Regions from separate parts of the Isoptericola sp. NPDC056134 genome, predicted to be linked through region 2. Evidence: riboswitches for the same ligand, from Rfam matches in the RefSeq annotation. Region 2 holds a riboswitch; the other holds the start of a gene.
The links. Region 2 has a riboswitch for FMN ahead of pnuC (nicotinamide riboside transporter PnuC). Riboswitches for the same ligand answer to the same signal wherever they lie in the genome.
Positions count from the first base shown of each region.

Region 1 (7,652 bases), on a different contig from region 2:
CCGTCCGAGAACCGGATTCCCGTGCACATGTCGTGTTTCCCATCGTCGTGCCGATACGACGTGCCTGAGGCGTGCTCGCCCACGCCGTGTCCCGCCCCGTCTCGTGGCCATCGTGACCCGCTGCGGACATGCGCGCCCGTGGGGCGATGCACGGGGCCGCAGACGCGTCCGTCCGGTGGCGGCGTCAGGACACGTCGGCAGCAGGTCCGGCGGAAGCGAGTGTCGGCAGCCTGTACCGGGCGTACGAGCCCACGTGGATCGCGTGCAGCCCGCCCACGACGGCGGCGGGGATCAGGTACTGCCGCAGCTCGCCGTCGATGACGAAGAAATCGTCGATTTCGTCCGGGTCGTACGTACGCCGTTCGCCACGAGAGGTCGAGAGGTAGACCTTCCAGGTCGCGCCGGCGCGCGTGGTCGTCGTCTTCACCTGGACCCGGCGCGTGCCGGACCGGGTCGTCACGAGCAGGTCGTAGCGAGCAGGTTCGAGCGGCCACGAGACATCGGCGCCGCACAGGGTGAACCACGCTGCGGCGAGGAGCGACCCCGCACGGTCGAGGCGAGCGATATCGGGCCGCGGAGCATCTTTCACATCGACGTCCGACGTCGTGAGGTGGTCGGTATCCAGGCCGAGCCGCGCGGCGTGCCCCTTCGCCGTGACGATCCCGGACCCACCCCTGAGACCCAGTCGAACGGCGACATCCGTCCACATGGTCGCCTCGCGGACCGCCGTCATCAGTTCGCCCTCGGTCCACCCGCGCTGCCCGGTGAAGTGGCGGTAGTCGAGGCCGAGCGCGTCCGCGCGCCCCCGCACCGATCTCATCGACCCTGCCGACCTGCCCGACATCCCGAGCTCTCGAAGGGTCCCGCGCCATGACCGCGCGCTCGCGACGGCCTCGGCGAGCTGCTCGTCGGTGTACCGGCGTTGCCGTCCCCTGGGAGGACCGTAGGGCGCGGGACCGACGGGGACCGCAGGGCCGACCGACGCGAACGACGAGAGGCTCGGACCACCTCCGGTCCGAGCCTCTCGTTCGCGTGCTGGTCGGGCTGACAGGATTTGAACCTGCGACCCCCTGGAGAGATTGGGGCCGGTCCGGCGAGGTCCGGTCACGTTCCGGATCGAACCGTATAGTGCTGGTGACCTGCATCTTCTTGGTCTCACCGATGGCTGATCCGGACCGGTCGAGACCGGTACCGGCCGAGGGTTTCTGGACGGTTTGTGGCCTGTCCGCACCAATCTGCCGGAACGACCCCACATCCGGGTCGAATCGCGTACGGGACTGCTGCACGGATAGGTGACACCTGACCTGTGGTGCCTGCGGGTGCTGCTGGAAGGATGTGTCCCGTGCCCAGACCCCATCCCAAGGAGTTCCTTCCGCGACGACGTCGTGGCGATCGCCCGCCAGGGAGAGACCCCGATCAAGCAGGTCGCGAAGGACTTCGGAATCAGCGAGTAAGGTCCGGGCGACAGGTCAGTCGCGGAGCGAGGCGAAACGCAACCTCAAGGCGAAGCTCGCGCGCAAGCAGCTCGCTTCCGGCAGCGGTGACCTGACCGCCGATTCGTCGTTCACTGTCCTCGCCGAGGCATGGCTTGAGCATCTGGACGAGACGAACAAGCTCGCCGTCTCCACGCGGTACCGCTACGAACGCGACCTGCGCACGCTCGTCCTGCCGGCTACGGCCGTCGAAATCGCGGAAGATCGTGACCGCCGTGATCCGGCCGGTGTCGGACTCTTCGTAGCGGGTGTCGCCGTGCGTGCCGATCGGGATTCGAGGTCGAGCCACGACCGATCACCGCAATCCTGTCGTCGGCGACGTGCCCGCCGACATTTCACGGCACTGGGACAGCCACGACCTGACGTCGGAGGCGGCGTAACGCAGGTGGTTACCGATCTTGTACTCGACCGGGCCCTCGCCCTTGATGCGCCAGTCCTTGATCGTCTTGACCGGCACCCCGATGAGATCCGAGAGGTCGCCGATGCTCATGAGCGGCTCGAGCCCGCCGCGAGGCGTGATGGAAGCGGTCATGCACGTCAGGTGTGCGACCCGCTCCACCCGCGCCAGACCGACTCGGACCTGAGGCCGGGGCCGGCACCGCGAACCACCGTCTCCGGGCGGGCCGGCGAGGGGTTTCTGGACTGTTTCTGGACGGTTGGCCATGTCTGGCGACCTCTCACTCTGGGTCACCAGCACTCTCCGGAAACGAAACTGGTCCCTGACCTGCTCATTCGCAGGTCAGAGACCAAGTCACGACGTCGGGCTGACAGGATTTGAACCTGCGACCCCCTGACCCCCAGTCAGGTGCGCTACCAAGCTGCGCCACAGCCCGTCGACCCCACACGTGGCACCGTGGTGCCACCCGCAGGGCCGACCGAAATACTACCCCAGGTCGGACACTGCTCCTGCATCGACGCGGGCACCGCCGACCGAGGCCTTCCGGACGTCACCGAGCACCCGCGCGGTGGCCAGCGCGGCGGCGGCGGCCTCGTACCCCTTGTCCTCGCGCGAGCCGTCCAGCCCGGCGCGGTCGAGGGCCTGCTGCTCGTCGTCGCACGTCAGGAGGCCGAACCCCACGGGCACGGTGTGGTCGAGCGCCACCCGGCTCAACCCGTCGGTCGCGGCCGCGCACACGTAGTCGAAGTGCGGTGTGCCGCCGCGGATCACGACGCCCAGCGCGACGACGGCGTCATACCCGGAGGCCGCGAGCGCCTGGGCGGCCACGGGCAGCTCGAACGAGCCGGGCACTCGCACGACGCGCGGCTCCGCGACCGCGTGGTCGGCGCAGGCGCGCAGCGCGCCGTCGAGCAGACCGTCCATGACGACCTGGTGCCAGCTCGCCGCGACGACGGCGACGCGGAGGTCGGAGCAGTCGACGGGCGCGGCGGCGGGGGCGCCGGCGCCGCTCATCGGGCCGCTCCGGCGACGATCGGGGCGGTCGGGGTGCGGTCCATCGTGGTTCCTCCGGTGTCGTGCGGGATGTCGTGCGGGATGTCGTGCAGGGCGTCGGACACGTGGGGCAGGTCGTGCCCCATGCGGTCGCGCTTGGTGCGCAGGTACCCCAGCGTGCGCGGGTGGGCGGGCAGGACGAGGGGCAGCCGCTCGACGACGGCCGCTCCCCCGGCGACGAGGCCGTCGACCTTGGCGGGGTTGTTGGTCAGCAGGCGCACGCCGGGTACCCCGAGGTCGCGCAGCACGTGAGCGGCGGCGGTGTAGTCGCGGGCGTCGGCGGGCAGCCCCTGGTCGAGGTTGGCGTCGACGGTGTCCCGGCCGCCGTCCTGCAGGGCGTAGGCGGCGAGCTTGGCGGCCAGGCCGATCCCCCGCCCCTCGTGCCCGCGCAGGTAGACGACGACGCCGCGGCCGGCCTCGGCGACCCGGCGCAGCGACTCGTCGAGCTGCGGCCCGCAGTCGCACCGGAGGCTGCCGAACGCGTCACCCGTCAGGCACTCGGAGTGCACGCGCGCGAGCACCGGCCCGTGCGCCGGGTCCGCGAGGGAGTCGAGGTGCCCGGCCACCAGCGCCACGTGCTCGTCGCCCGTGCGGGTGTCCCGGTAGGCGACGGCGACGAGGTCGCCGTGCCGGGTGGGCAGGGTCGTGACGGCGACGCGCTCGACGAGGATCTCGGTGGCGCGCCGGTAGGCGGCGAGGTCGGCCACGCTGATCAGGGCGAGGCCGTGCTCGGCCGCGAACTCCCGCAGCGCGGGCAGCCGCATCATCGTGCCGTCGTCGTGCACGAGCTCGGCGAGCACCCCGGCCTCGCCCCGCCCGGCCAGCCGCGCGAGGTCGACCGCGGCCTCGGTGTGCCCGCGTCGCTCCAGGACGCCGCCGGGGCGCGCCCGCAGCGGCAGCACGTGCCCGGGCCGGGTGAGGTCCGCTGGCACCGCCTTCGGGTCGGCGAGCAGGCGTGCGGTGCGGGCGCGGTCGGCGCCGGAGATGCCGGTCGAGACGCCCGTGGCGGCGTCGACCGTCACCGTGTACGCCGTGCGGTAGGCGTCCTCGTTCGCCTCGACCATGAGGGGCAGCCCGAGCCGGTCGAGCGAGTCCCCCGCCACGCCCACGCACACGAGGCCGCTCGTGTGCCGCACGAGGAAGCCCATGAGCTCCGGCGTCGCGGCGTCGGCGGCGAGGATGAGGTCGCCCTCGTTCTCCCGGTCCGCGTCGTCCGCGACGACGACGGGGCGGCCCGCCGCGACGTCGTCGATCGCCCGCGCCACGCGCTCGACGGCGCCGCTCATCGTGCCGCCACCGTCGCCGCGAGGTGCCGCTCGACGTACTTGCTCAGCACGTCGACCTCGAGGTTGACCCGCTCTCCGACGGCGCGGGAGCCGAGCGTCGTGCGGGCCCTGGTCTCGGGGATGAGGCTCACGGTGAACGCGTCGTCGCGGACGTCCACGACGGTGAGGCTCACGCCGTCGACGGCGATCGAGCCCTGCGCCACCACGTACCGCGCCAGCGCCGGGGGCAGCGCGACGTCGACGACCTCCCACTGCGTGCCCGGCGTGCGGGCGAGCACCGTCCCGACGCCGTCGACGTGGCCCTGCACGACGTGCCCGCCGAACCGTCCGTCCGCCGCGAGCGCGCGCTCGAGGTTGACCGGGTCGCCGGCTCGCCGCCCGCCGAGGCTCGTACGGGCCAGGGTCTCGGCCATGAGGTCGGCGGTCCAGGTGGCGCGGCCGTCGTGCACCCCCGTCTCCGCCACGGTCAGGCAGCAGCCGTCGACGGCGATCGAGTCGCCGAGCCGGACGCCCTCGAGCACGGTGTCGGCGGCGACGGTGAGGCGGGCGCCGTCGGCGTGCTCGCGCACCGCGACGACGGTGCCGAGCTCCTCCACGATTCCGGTGAACATGGCTCAGCGCTCCTTCCGCGGCCGCAGGGCGAGCCGCACGGTGGGGATGTCGGTGGCGTCGTCCGGGTCCCGGGGCAGGACGGCGACGTCGAGGAGGTCGAGGCGCGCGGCGTCGGCGATGGTCCCGATGCCGAGGTCGGCGACGGCCGACGCGCCGACCCCGAGCAGCACGGGCGCGACGTACGCGACGACGTCGTCGACCAGGCCGGCGCGCCAGAAGGCGGCGGCCAGCGCCGGCCCGCCCTCGAGCAGCACGTGCCGGTGCTCGCGGTACCAGAGCAGGTCCAGCACCTCGTGCGGGTCGTGGGTGCGCAGGTGCATCACGGCCTCCCCCGCGGCCGCGGCCCGCGCGAGGCGCGACGACGGCGGCAGGTCCCGCAGCCCGACGACGACGCGGTCCGGCTGCTGCCCCGTCAGCGGGGCGTGCCGCACGGTGAGGTCGGGGTCGTCGGCGAGCGCGGTGCCGGTGCCGACGACGACGGCGTCCACCCCGGCGCGCAGGCGGTGCACGTCGTGGCGCGCGGCCCGTCCCGTGATCCAGCGCGAGGTGCCGTCGGCGGCCGCGGAGCGCCCGTCGAGCGTGCTCGCGACCTTCCAGGTGACGACGGGACGGCCGAGCTCCTGCGCGCGCGTCCAGACGGCGTTGAGCGCGCGCGCCTCGTCCGCCAGCACGCCGCCGACGACCTCGACGCCCGCGGCGCGCAGGCGTGCGGCGCCGCCCGACGCGGCGGGGTTGGGGTCGTGCTGGCCGTGCACGACCCGCGCGACCCCCGCGGCCAGCAGCGCGTCGGCGCAGGGACCGGTGCGGCCGTGGTGGTTGCAGGGCTCGAGCGTGACGACGGCGGTGGTCCCGCGCGCGGCGCCCGGGCCGCGGGACTCGGTCGCACGGCGCAGCGCCTCGACCTCGGCGTGCGGCGTGCCCGCGCCGCGGTGGAAGCCCTCCGCGATCGGAGCACCGTCGGCGTCGAGGAGCACGCACCCGACGCGCGGGTTGGGTCCTCGTGCCGGCCCCTGCGCGGCCAGCTCGAGCGCACGCTGCATCGCGGCGCGCTCTGCCGTGGTGGCACTCATCCGTCCTGCCCCTGTCGTCCGGTCGCGGACCCCGGGGCAGGAAGGCGGGGTCGGACGTGCTCGCACCGACCGGTCGCGGACGGTCGTCACGAAGGACGACACCGGCCGAGGGGCCGGGGGTCGGACCGGACGGGGAGCCGTCGCGTGCGCTTCCCATCCGGACTTTGACCGTCGGTCCAGGAGTTCCACCTGGTCAACCGGTCACAGGCTGTGACCGGGTCGCGGACTTTCACCGCCGGCTCGGAATTTCACCGACCCCAGAGCACGCGAGCAATTCGCTCGTCATCGCCGACCGTGCCACGGCCCGCGCCCGCGTGGCAAGCCCGAGTGGCGCACGTCTCACCCGCGACCGCGCGCCGTGCGCCGCTCGTCGTCCCGCCCCAGCGCGACGCCGAGGGCGACGAGCACGAGGAGATCCACCACCAGGCCCGCCACCGCCACCCACTGCACCGCGCGGAACGCGAGCAGCTGGGTGACCAGCAGGCTGACGAGGACCCCGCGCCGCACCCACACCGCCCCCGCGCGGTGGTCCCGCGGGCCGACGACGAGCGCCCGCACGACGCACGCCACGGTCGCGGCGACGGCCACGAGGATCCCGACGCCGACCCAGGACGGCACCGCGATCCCGCCGAGCAGCACCCGCAGCGCCACCACGACCGACCCGGCACTGGTGGCGAGCACCGCCACCGTCACGACCGCGGCGGCCCACCGGTGCTCCATCGCCTCGGCGAACCACGCGGACACCCGGACGACCAGCGCCCGGACGGGGTCCGGCACGGTCACGTCGTCGCGCGGCACGGCCTCCACCAGCGCGGCGACCTCCTCCGCCGCCGGCTCGCCGCGGCCCCGCTCCACCAGCGCCCGCGCCTCCTCGCGCTCCCCGTCCGTGAAGCCGCCCGCCACGCCGGCCACGGCGCGGTCGGTCGCCACCGCGAGATACTCCGCGGGGTGGTGCGCCCGTCGCCCGTGCAGGGCCTCCACGAGCAGCACGAGCACGACGACGACCGCGTAGATCAGCGCCGCCGTCGGCTCGTAGAAGTAGTCGTTGTCGGAGGTGACGAACTTGCCGATCTCGTCGACGAACAGCCCGAAGCCGACGCCGCCCAGCACCGCACCGAGCGACCGCGGCGCCGGCCCGACCCACGACAGCAGCACCACCACCGCGAGCGCCATGCCTAGCCCGCCCCACAGGACGTGCGCCACGTGCAGCCCGCCGCCGCCCACCTGCGGGTACCCGGACGCCGCGAGCAGGAACCGCGTGACGAGCACCGTCGCCACCGTCACGACCAGGAACGTCACCAGGTGGCGCACCGCGGACGTGTCGCGCGCCGCGCCCAGGCGCAGCAGGCGACCACGGCGGGCCAGCGGGGCCCGGCTCATCGGCGGCTCATCGGCGGCTCATCGGCGGCTCATCAGCGACTCGTCGGCGGCTCACCGGCGCGTCAGCGCCGCCGCTTCTCCCGCACGCGGACGCTGATCTCGATGGGCGACCCCTCGAACCCGAAGGTCTCGCGCAGGCGGCGCTCGATGAAGCGTCGGTACCCGGCCTCGAGGAACCCGGTGGCGAAGATGACGAACCGCGGCGGGCGCGTCGAGGCCTGGGTGCCGAACAGGATGCGCGGCTGCTTGCCGCCGCGCAGCGGGTGCGGGTGGGCGGCCACGAGCTCGCCGAGGAACGCGTTGAGGCGCCCGGTCGGGATGCGGGTGTCCCACGACTCGAGCGACGTCTCGAGCGCGCGCG
Region 1 covers NZ_JBHJVM010000004.1:240,523-248,174, reverse strand. Annotated here, with positions in the region: gene bsh (choloylglycine hydrolase) at 1-29, opposite strand, end outside; gene ACFCZN_RS06285 (group I intron-associated PD-(D/E)XK endonuclease) at 185-811, opposite strand; gene ACFCZN_RS06280 (hypothetical protein) at 1,444-1,782, opposite strand; gene ACFCZN_RS06275 (helix-turn-helix domain-containing protein) at 1,789-2,025, opposite strand; tRNA gene ACFCZN_RS06270 (tRNA-Pro) at 2,253-2,326, opposite strand; gene ribH (6,7-dimethyl-8-ribityllumazine synthase) at 2,377-2,904, opposite strand; gene ACFCZN_RS06260 (bifunctional 3,4-dihydroxy-2-butanone-4-phosphate synthase/GTP cyclohydrolase II) at 2,901-4,229, opposite strand; gene ACFCZN_RS06255 (riboflavin synthase) at 4,226-4,840, opposite strand; gene ribD (bifunctional diaminohydroxyphosphoribosylaminopyrimidine deaminase/5-amino-6-(5-phosphoribosylamino)uracil reductase RibD) at 4,844-5,911, opposite strand; FMN riboswitch at 6,052-6,181, opposite strand; gene ACFCZN_RS06245 (hypothetical protein) at 6,251-7,291, opposite strand; gene der (ribosome biogenesis GTPase Der) at 7,354-7,652, opposite strand, start outside.
Region 1: linked by a shared signal. The riboswitch ahead of ribD (bifunctional diaminohydroxyphosphoribosylaminopyrimidine deaminase/5-amino-6-(5-phosphoribosylamino)uracil reductase RibD) and the one ahead of pnuC (nicotinamide riboside transporter PnuC) in region 2 are both predicted to bind FMN.

Region 2 (7,652 bases):
TACCTGCGCGACACGCTGCCGCCCGACCGGTCCACCACGACGATGTCGATCGCGTTCGCGGCGTCCGTCGTCGCGGTGCACAACGCGATCCTGCGGCGCTGGCTGCGCAACCCCCACCTCGACCTGCGGCCGGAGCTGGAGGAGGCGTTCGCCGACCTGCGGCGCGCCGCCGTCTCCCCGTTCCCGCACGACGACGACTCTGCGCCGTCGTCCGCCCCTGCCGTCGACACCGACGTCGCCTCCGCCGGCGAGGCCCGGACGGTCGCGACGGGCGGCGACGGGAAGCGCGTCGTGGTCACGGTGCTGGAGCCCGGGGCGGGGCCGGACGACGTCGCGCGCGCCGTCCGCGACGCGCTGGCCTGACCGCCGGTCGAGACGGCCGGACACGACGCTGCCGCCGGGAATGCCGCTGTGGCATCCTGAGTTGTGCAGGACGCCGCCGGGACCTCCGGCGGTGGAAAGACACGCACGTACGTGCTCCGGGGTCGGTGAAATTCCGAGCCGGCGGTGACAGCCCGCGACCCGGCCTCCACCCGCAGACGCGGGGAGAGGCCGGCTGACCTGGTGAGATTCCAGGGCCGACGGTCAAAGTCCGGATGGGAGGAAGCACGTGCGGCACGCACCCGTCAGGGTGGGTGCCGCCGGGTGTCGTGCCGCCGACGACGGCCCTACCGGGCCCGACGCGGCGAGCGCCGACCCCTCACCCCGGACGCCGCACCTCGGACCGGGAGAGTGAACGATGGACGCGATCGACGCGTTCTTCAACGCCACGCTGACCATCGGCGACCAGCACATGTCGTGGCGCGAGATCGTCGGCAACCTGTTCGGCCTCGCCTCCGCGCTCGGCGGCATGCGCCGCAAGGTGTGGGCGTGGCCCGTCGGCATCGTCGGCAACCTGGTGCTGTTCACGGTCTTCATGGGCTCGTGGTTCGGCGACTCGAGCCGCGCCGACATGCTCGGCCAGGCGGGCCGGCAGGTGATGTTCCTGATCGTGTCGATCTACGGCTGGGTGCAGTGGCGGCGCACCGAGCGTGCCGCCCTGGAGGTCCGCGCCGACGGCAGGATCCCCGCCGACGGCGGCGCCGCGGTGCACCCCCACTGGGCGACCTGGCGGGAGCGCGTCGGCATCGTCGTCGTGATGGTCGGCGGCACCCTGCTGCTCACCCCGCTGTTCCGCGCCCTCGGCTCCTACGAGCCGGTGTGGTCGGACGCGTGGATCTTCATGGGCTCGCTGGTCGCCACGTACGGCATGGCGAAGGGCTGGGTCGAGTTCTGGCTGGTCTGGGTGGCAGTGGACGTCGTGGGAGTGCCCCTGCTCTGGTCGGCCGGCTACTACGCCACGGCGCTGATGTACGTGTTCTACGGCGTCTTCACCCTGACCGGGTTCTTCGTGTGGTGGCGCGTGCACCGGCGTGAGCAGGCCCAGGCGGGGGCGACGACGCCCGCGGTCGCGCCCTGACGGCGCTCACCGCGGCAGTTCGGGCTCGGCGCGGCAGCTCGAGCTGCCGTCGGCCATCCCTGGACTCAAGGTCGTCGGTCCGCGAGGCGCGGGCAGACTGGCCCCGTGCGCGTCACCGTCGTCCGTCATGCAGCCCCGCACGTGACCGATGACGTCCCTCCGCACGTCTGGCCGCTGTCCCGTGCCGGCCGTGTCGCGGCCCGCGGGCTCCGCCTCCCGGAGGGCGCACGTGCCGTCGCGAGCGACGAGCGCAAGGCGGTGGAGACGCTCTCCCTCGCGCTCGGCGTCGCCGACGTCCCCACGGACCCGCGGTTCGGGGAGATCCGGCGACCGCCCGAGCCCGTCTCCCCGGAGTTCCGGGAGGCGCGGCGCGCCTGGGTCGAGGGCGCGCCCGACACGCGGCGCGACGGGTGGGAGTCCGCGGCGGACGCGGCCCGCCGGTTCGACGACGCCGTGCGCGACCACGCCGGCCGCGGCGACCTGGTGGTCGGGACGCACGGCATGGTGCTCACGGCATGGCTGGTCGCGACCGGCCACGTCGCCCCTGGTCCATCGGCAGGGGCGTTCTGGCTCGGGCTGCGCCTCCCCGACGTCGTCACCGTGGACCTGGCCGGGGACGACGACGGGGACCCGCGCGGCTGCGCGGGTCCCCGTCGTGCGAAGGCTGCAGGGCTCAGGCGAAGGCCGAGACCCCGGTGATGTCACGACCGACGATGAGCGCCTGCATCGACTCGGTGCCCTCGTAGGTGTGCAGGGCCTCGAGGTCGGCGAAGTGCCGCGCGACGCGGTTGCCGAGGAGGATGCCGTTGCCGCCGAGCATGTCGCGGGCGATGGAGGCGACCTCGCGGGCCTGCCGCGTCGTCGTGTACTTCGCGAGCGAGGCCTGCTCGCCGGTGAGCGTGCCGGCGTCCGCCAGGCGCGTGATCTGCGCGACGAGCAGCTGCATCTGCGTGACGAGCGAGAGCATGCGGGTGAGCCGCTCCTGCACCATCTGGTTCTTGGCCAGCGGTCGGCCGAACTGGATGCGCTGGGTCGAGTACGCGGCGGCCGCCTCGTAGCAGGCGACGGCGTGCCCCACGGCGGACCAGGCGACGGCCAGGCGGGTGGCGAAGAGGACGGCGGCGGTCGCCTTGAACGACGTCGCGCCGGGCAGCACCGCGCTCGCGGGGACGAAGACGTCGTCGAGCACGATGTGCGCCTGCCAGATGGCGCGCAGCGAGACCTTGCCCTCGATCGTGGTGGCGGTGTAGCCGGGCGCGTCCTGCGGGACGATGAAGCCGTGCACCTGGTTGTCGCCGTCGTCGCCGACGAGGCGGGCCCAGACGACGGTGATGTCGCCGCACGAGCCGAAGCCGATCCACTTCTTCTCGCCGTCCAGGACGTATCCCTCGACGCCGTCGCGGGTCTCCCTGCGGGCGGTGGTCTCGAGCGAGACGGAGTCCGAGCCGTGCGTGGGCTCGGTGAGCGCGAACGCGCCGAGGATCTCCCCGCGCGCCATCGGCTCGGCGTACTGCTCGATCTGCTCGGGCGAGCCGTGCATGACGATCGACCGCAGCGCGAGGCCGCCCTGGACGCCGCAGATCGTGGCGACGGAGCCGTCGCCGCGCGACATCTCCATGCTGGCCAGGCCCTCGGCCATGAACGAGACCGACGGGCGGCCGGGGACGTCGACGCCGTCGCGCAGGAAGTCGCGCTCGGCGAGCTTCTTCACCAGGTCGAACGGCACCTCGGCGCGCTCCCAGTAGCCGTCGATGACGGGCAGCACGTCCTCCTGCACGAACTCGCGGACGGCGAGCTGGTGGGCGCGCTCCTCGGGCGTCACGTCGGCGAAGGCGCCCACGTAGTCGAGGTCCAGCGGCTGCGAGACGTCGTAGTCGGGGGCGGTCACGCCGGGCATGACGGGGGCGTTGCGGGTCATCGACGACCTCTCTCTGCGCGGGGGTCCGTTCCGGGCCCGGTGAGGAGTGCGGACCGGCGCCGTCCGAGGCTGGTGGTGGCCGGCGCCGGTCCTCCTCCATCGTCACCCGCGACCGGGTCTCACGTCAAGCGATACTCCGTCTCACCGCCTTTGCCGAGGTAGTACAGCCCCCGGCGGGGTAGTCAGTGACCTGCCGAGGTAGTACCGGACCGGGCGAGGTAGTCCACTGCTCCGCGAGGGAACCGCCCGGGTCACACTGTGACCATGGCGACGACCAGCGCAGGCCTTCTGCTCTATCGCACCTCGGACGACGGCGGCCTCGAGGTGCTGCTCGGGCACATGGGCGGCCCGTTCTGGGCGCGCAAGGACGAGGGCGCGTGGACGGTGCTCAAGGGCGAGCTCGAGCCGGACGAGGAGCCGCACGCCGCCGCGCTGCGCGAGGCGGCGGAGGAGCTCGGGCTGCCGCTCCCCGCGCCGTCGTCCTCCGACGTCGACCTCGGCGAGGTACGGCAGCGGTCCGGCAAGCGCGTCCTCGCCTGGGCGCGCGAGTGGCCTCCGCCGGGGCCGGACCTGGACCAGGTCCGCAGCAACACCGTCGAGATCGAGTGGCCCCCGCGGTCGGGGAAGCGGATCGAGGTGCCGGAGATCGACCGGGTCGCCTGGCTCTCCCCCGACGACGCCCGCCGCCTCGTCGTCAGCGCGCAGGCCGCGCTCGTCGACCGGCTGGAGTCCGCGCTCGGCCGCTGACCCGTACTACCTCGCGGGGCCCGGTACTACCTCGCGGGACCCGGCACTACCTCGCGAGATCCGGTACTACCTCGCCGGTTCCGTTCTGTCGCGACGGTCAGCCGGTGAACGTCAGCCAGAGCAGCGCGACGTTCAGCGCCACGATGACCGCGGCCACGGCCCACGCCGCGACCTGGGTGGCGAGGCCGTTGCGGAACCCGCCGAGCAGGCCGGCGTCGCGCGTGATCCGCACCAGCGGGATCATCGCGAACGGGATGCCGAAGCTGAGCACCACCTGGCTCACGACCAGCAGCCACGTGGGCGACACCCCCGTCGCGAGCAGCACGATCGCGGGCACGAGGGTGACCAGCCGCCGGGCGAGCAGCGAGACGCGCACATGCAGGAGTCCGGACATGATCTCGGCGCCGGCGTAGGCGCCCACCGACGTGGACGCCAGCCCCGACGCGAGCAGCCCCACCCCGAACAGCACCGCGACCGCGGGGCCCAGCGACGACTCGATGGCGGCGTGCGCGCCCTCGATCGAGTCGGTCCCCGTGCGGCCGGGCAGGTTGGCCGCCGCGAGGAGGAGCATCGCGATGTTCACGCTGCCGGCGAGCACCAGCGCGGCGACGACGTCCCAGCGCGTGGCGGTGAGCAGGCGGCGGACCGCCGACGGCGACGGCGGGCGGGGCACGGTGACGTCGTCGTCCCCGACCCCGCCGTCCCCCAGGTCGTCGCGTCCCTCGGCCCCGGCGGCGAGGGCGTGCCGCCGCTGCACCCGGGCGTCGTGCCGCACCCGGTCGCGGGCGAGGGAGGAGTGCAGGTAGATCGCGTGCGGCATCACGGTGGCGCCGAGCATCGACGCGGCGAGCAGCACCGACTCCGGGCCGTCGAGGCGCGGCACCAGCCCGCCGAGCACCGCGCCCAGGTCCGGCGGCGAGAAGAACAGGCCCGCGCAGAACCCGACGGTGAGGACCGCGAGCATCGACGTCACGACCGTCTCGAAGACGCGCTGGCCGCGGCGCTGCTGCACGGTGAGCACCAGCATCGACACGACCCCGGTGATGATCCCGCCCAGCACCAGCGGTACGCCGAAGAGCAGGTGCAGGGCGATGGCGCCGCCGATCACCTCGGCGACGTCGGTGGCCATCGCGACCACCTCCGCCTGCGCCCAGTAGGCGATCCGGCCGCGCCGGGAGAGGCGCTCGCCCAGCACCTCGGGCAGCGAGCGCCCGGTGACCACGCCGAGCTTGGCCGACAGGTACTGCACCAGCACCGCCATGACGTTGGCGACGACCAGCACCCACACCAGCAGGTACCCGAACCGCGCCCCCGCCGTGAGGTTCGCCGCGACGTTCCCCGGGTCGACGTACGCGATCGCCGCGACGAACGCCGGCCCGAGCAGGGTCACCAGGCGCGCGGGACGCACCCCCTGGGCGGGTCGGTCGAGGGTCGGTCGGCTCATGCGGTCCTCCGTGGGCCAGGCGTCGAAGTTTTCGGGTATCCGAAACCTTAGACGTCCGGAGCCGCATCACGCATCCCCCAGGCGGCTCCGGGCGGCGACGAGCCCGGTCTGCCACCATGTCGGGCGTGCCATCCACGCAGACCGCTGCCGCGCGGAACACCCCCGGTCCCCTCGGCGCCGTGCTGAGGTCCCGGTGGCTGCTGGCGCTCGGCTTCGTGGCCGTGCACGCCTGGGTGATCGGGCAGGCCATCACCTGGGGCTACACGATCTACGGCGACGTCACGCTGTACGAGTGGTGGGCCCGCCACGGGCTCGACGCCGGGCAGTGGCCGGTCCTCGACTACGACTGGGTGTACCCCGCGGGGGCGCTCGTGCCGGTCACGCTGCCCGCGCTCGTGACCGACGGCCTGCTGGGCTACGAGATCGTCTGGACGGCGATGGTCGTGGCGCTGAACGCCGTCGCCACGGTGGTGCTGGTGCGCTGCGCGCCGCGCGGGGTGCTGGGCGCCTGGTGGTGGCTCGCGTTCCTGCTCGCCCTCGGCCCGATCTTCCTGGGCCGGCTGGACGGCGTCGTCGCGCCGCTCATCCTGATCTCCCTGGCGGTCGCGGCACGCCGCCCGACGCTCGCGACGGCGGTCGCCACGGTGGGCGCGTGGATCAAGATCGCCCCGGGGGCCGTGGTCGTGGCGCTGGCCGCGACCCGCGCCCGCTGGAGCGACCTGCTGCGGCAGGTGGTGGTGCCGGGCGCCGCGGTGAGCCTCGTCGTCGTCGGGCTCGCCCTCGCGGGCGGGGCCGGGGAGCGCGCGTTCAGCGTGTTCGGCCAGCAGGAGGCGCGCACGCTCCAGGCGGAGTCGGTCTTCGCCACCTGGTTCAGCGTGGCGCGGCTGTGGGACCCGTCGGTGCGGATCGACTACAACGACGTGATCTTCACCTACGAGGTGCAGGGCGACGCCGCCCGCCAGGTCGCGTCCCTGCTCGACTGGCTGCTGCCCGTCGCGGTGCTGCTGATCGCCGCGCTCACGTGGTGGACGGCGCGTCGCCGCCCCGACCACGCGGCCGACGTCCTGCTGCTCAGCACCGCCGCCCTGCTCCTGTCGCTCATCGTGTTCAACAAGGTGGGCTCGCCCCAGTTCGTGGCGTGGATCGGGCCGCCGCTGGCCGCCGCGATCGCCCTGGCCGGGCCCGGTACGCGGCGGCTGTGGGGGCCGCCCGCCGTCGGCGTGCTCCTGGCCGCGCTGGGCACGCAGATCGTCTACCCGGTGGCGTACGGCGAGTTCCTCGGCGGGCAGCCCGCGATGGTCGTCGTCGAAGGACTGCGGAACCTCGCGCTCGTCGTGCTGCTCGTCGGCGCGGTGTGGCGGATCGTGCAGCTCGGGCTCGACGGCGTGCGGGACGGCGTGCAGAGCGGCGCCGACCACGACGCGCCCGCCTGAGCGAGGCGTTCACCGGCGGGCCGGCACCCGTTCACCCCCGGCTCCCCCGACGGCCATCCGTCCTCCCTACGGTCACCCCGACGGCGCGCTCCGCGCGCCCCCGGCCCCGGAGGACCCCTTGCGCACACCGCTCCCCCGCACCCCGCGACTCGCACCCGCCCCGCGTCGCGCCGTCGTCGCCGGCTGCGCCACCGCCCTCGCCTGCGCGCTGGCCGCGCCCGTCGCGCTCACCGCGTCGGCACTGGGCGGCACGGGAAGCGGCGGCACAGGGAGCGGCGACGCGACGCCGGCCGCCGGCGTCGTCGCCGACCCTGCCGTGCTGTCGGCCGACGACGCCCGCCTCGCCCTGTCCCCCCTCGGCTCCTACGCCACGGGCGTGTTCGACGAGTCGGCGGCGGAGATCGTCGCGTACCACGCCCGCTCGGAGCGCCTCTTCTCGGTGAACGCGCAGGCGGGCGAGGTGACCGTGCTCGACGTCGCGCGCCCGTCGTCGCCCCGCAAGCTCTTCGCGCTCGAGACGACGGATGTGCGCGCTGCGGACGGCTCGACCGTGCCGGACGGCGCGGTCGCGAACTCGGTCGCCGTGCGCCCGGACGGGCTCGGCGTCGTCGCGGTCGAGTCGCCCGACAAGGTCTCCGACGGCTGGCTGGT
Region 2 covers NZ_JBHJVM010000016.1:52,503-60,154, forward strand. Annotated here, with positions in the region: gene ACFCZN_RS15440 (TetR family transcriptional regulator) at 1-363, shown strand, start outside; FMN riboswitch at 471-614, shown strand; gene pnuC (nicotinamide riboside transporter PnuC) at 740-1,459, shown strand; gene ACFCZN_RS15450 (histidine phosphatase family protein) at 1,565-2,158, shown strand; gene ACFCZN_RS15455 (acyl-CoA dehydrogenase family protein) at 2,133-3,377, opposite strand; gene ACFCZN_RS15460 (NUDIX domain-containing protein) at 3,642-4,124, shown strand; gene ACFCZN_RS15465 (Nramp family divalent metal transporter) at 4,222-5,568, opposite strand; gene ACFCZN_RS15470 (glycosyltransferase 87 family protein) at 5,694-7,001, shown strand; gene ACFCZN_RS15475 (choice-of-anchor I family protein) at 7,120-7,652, shown strand, end outside.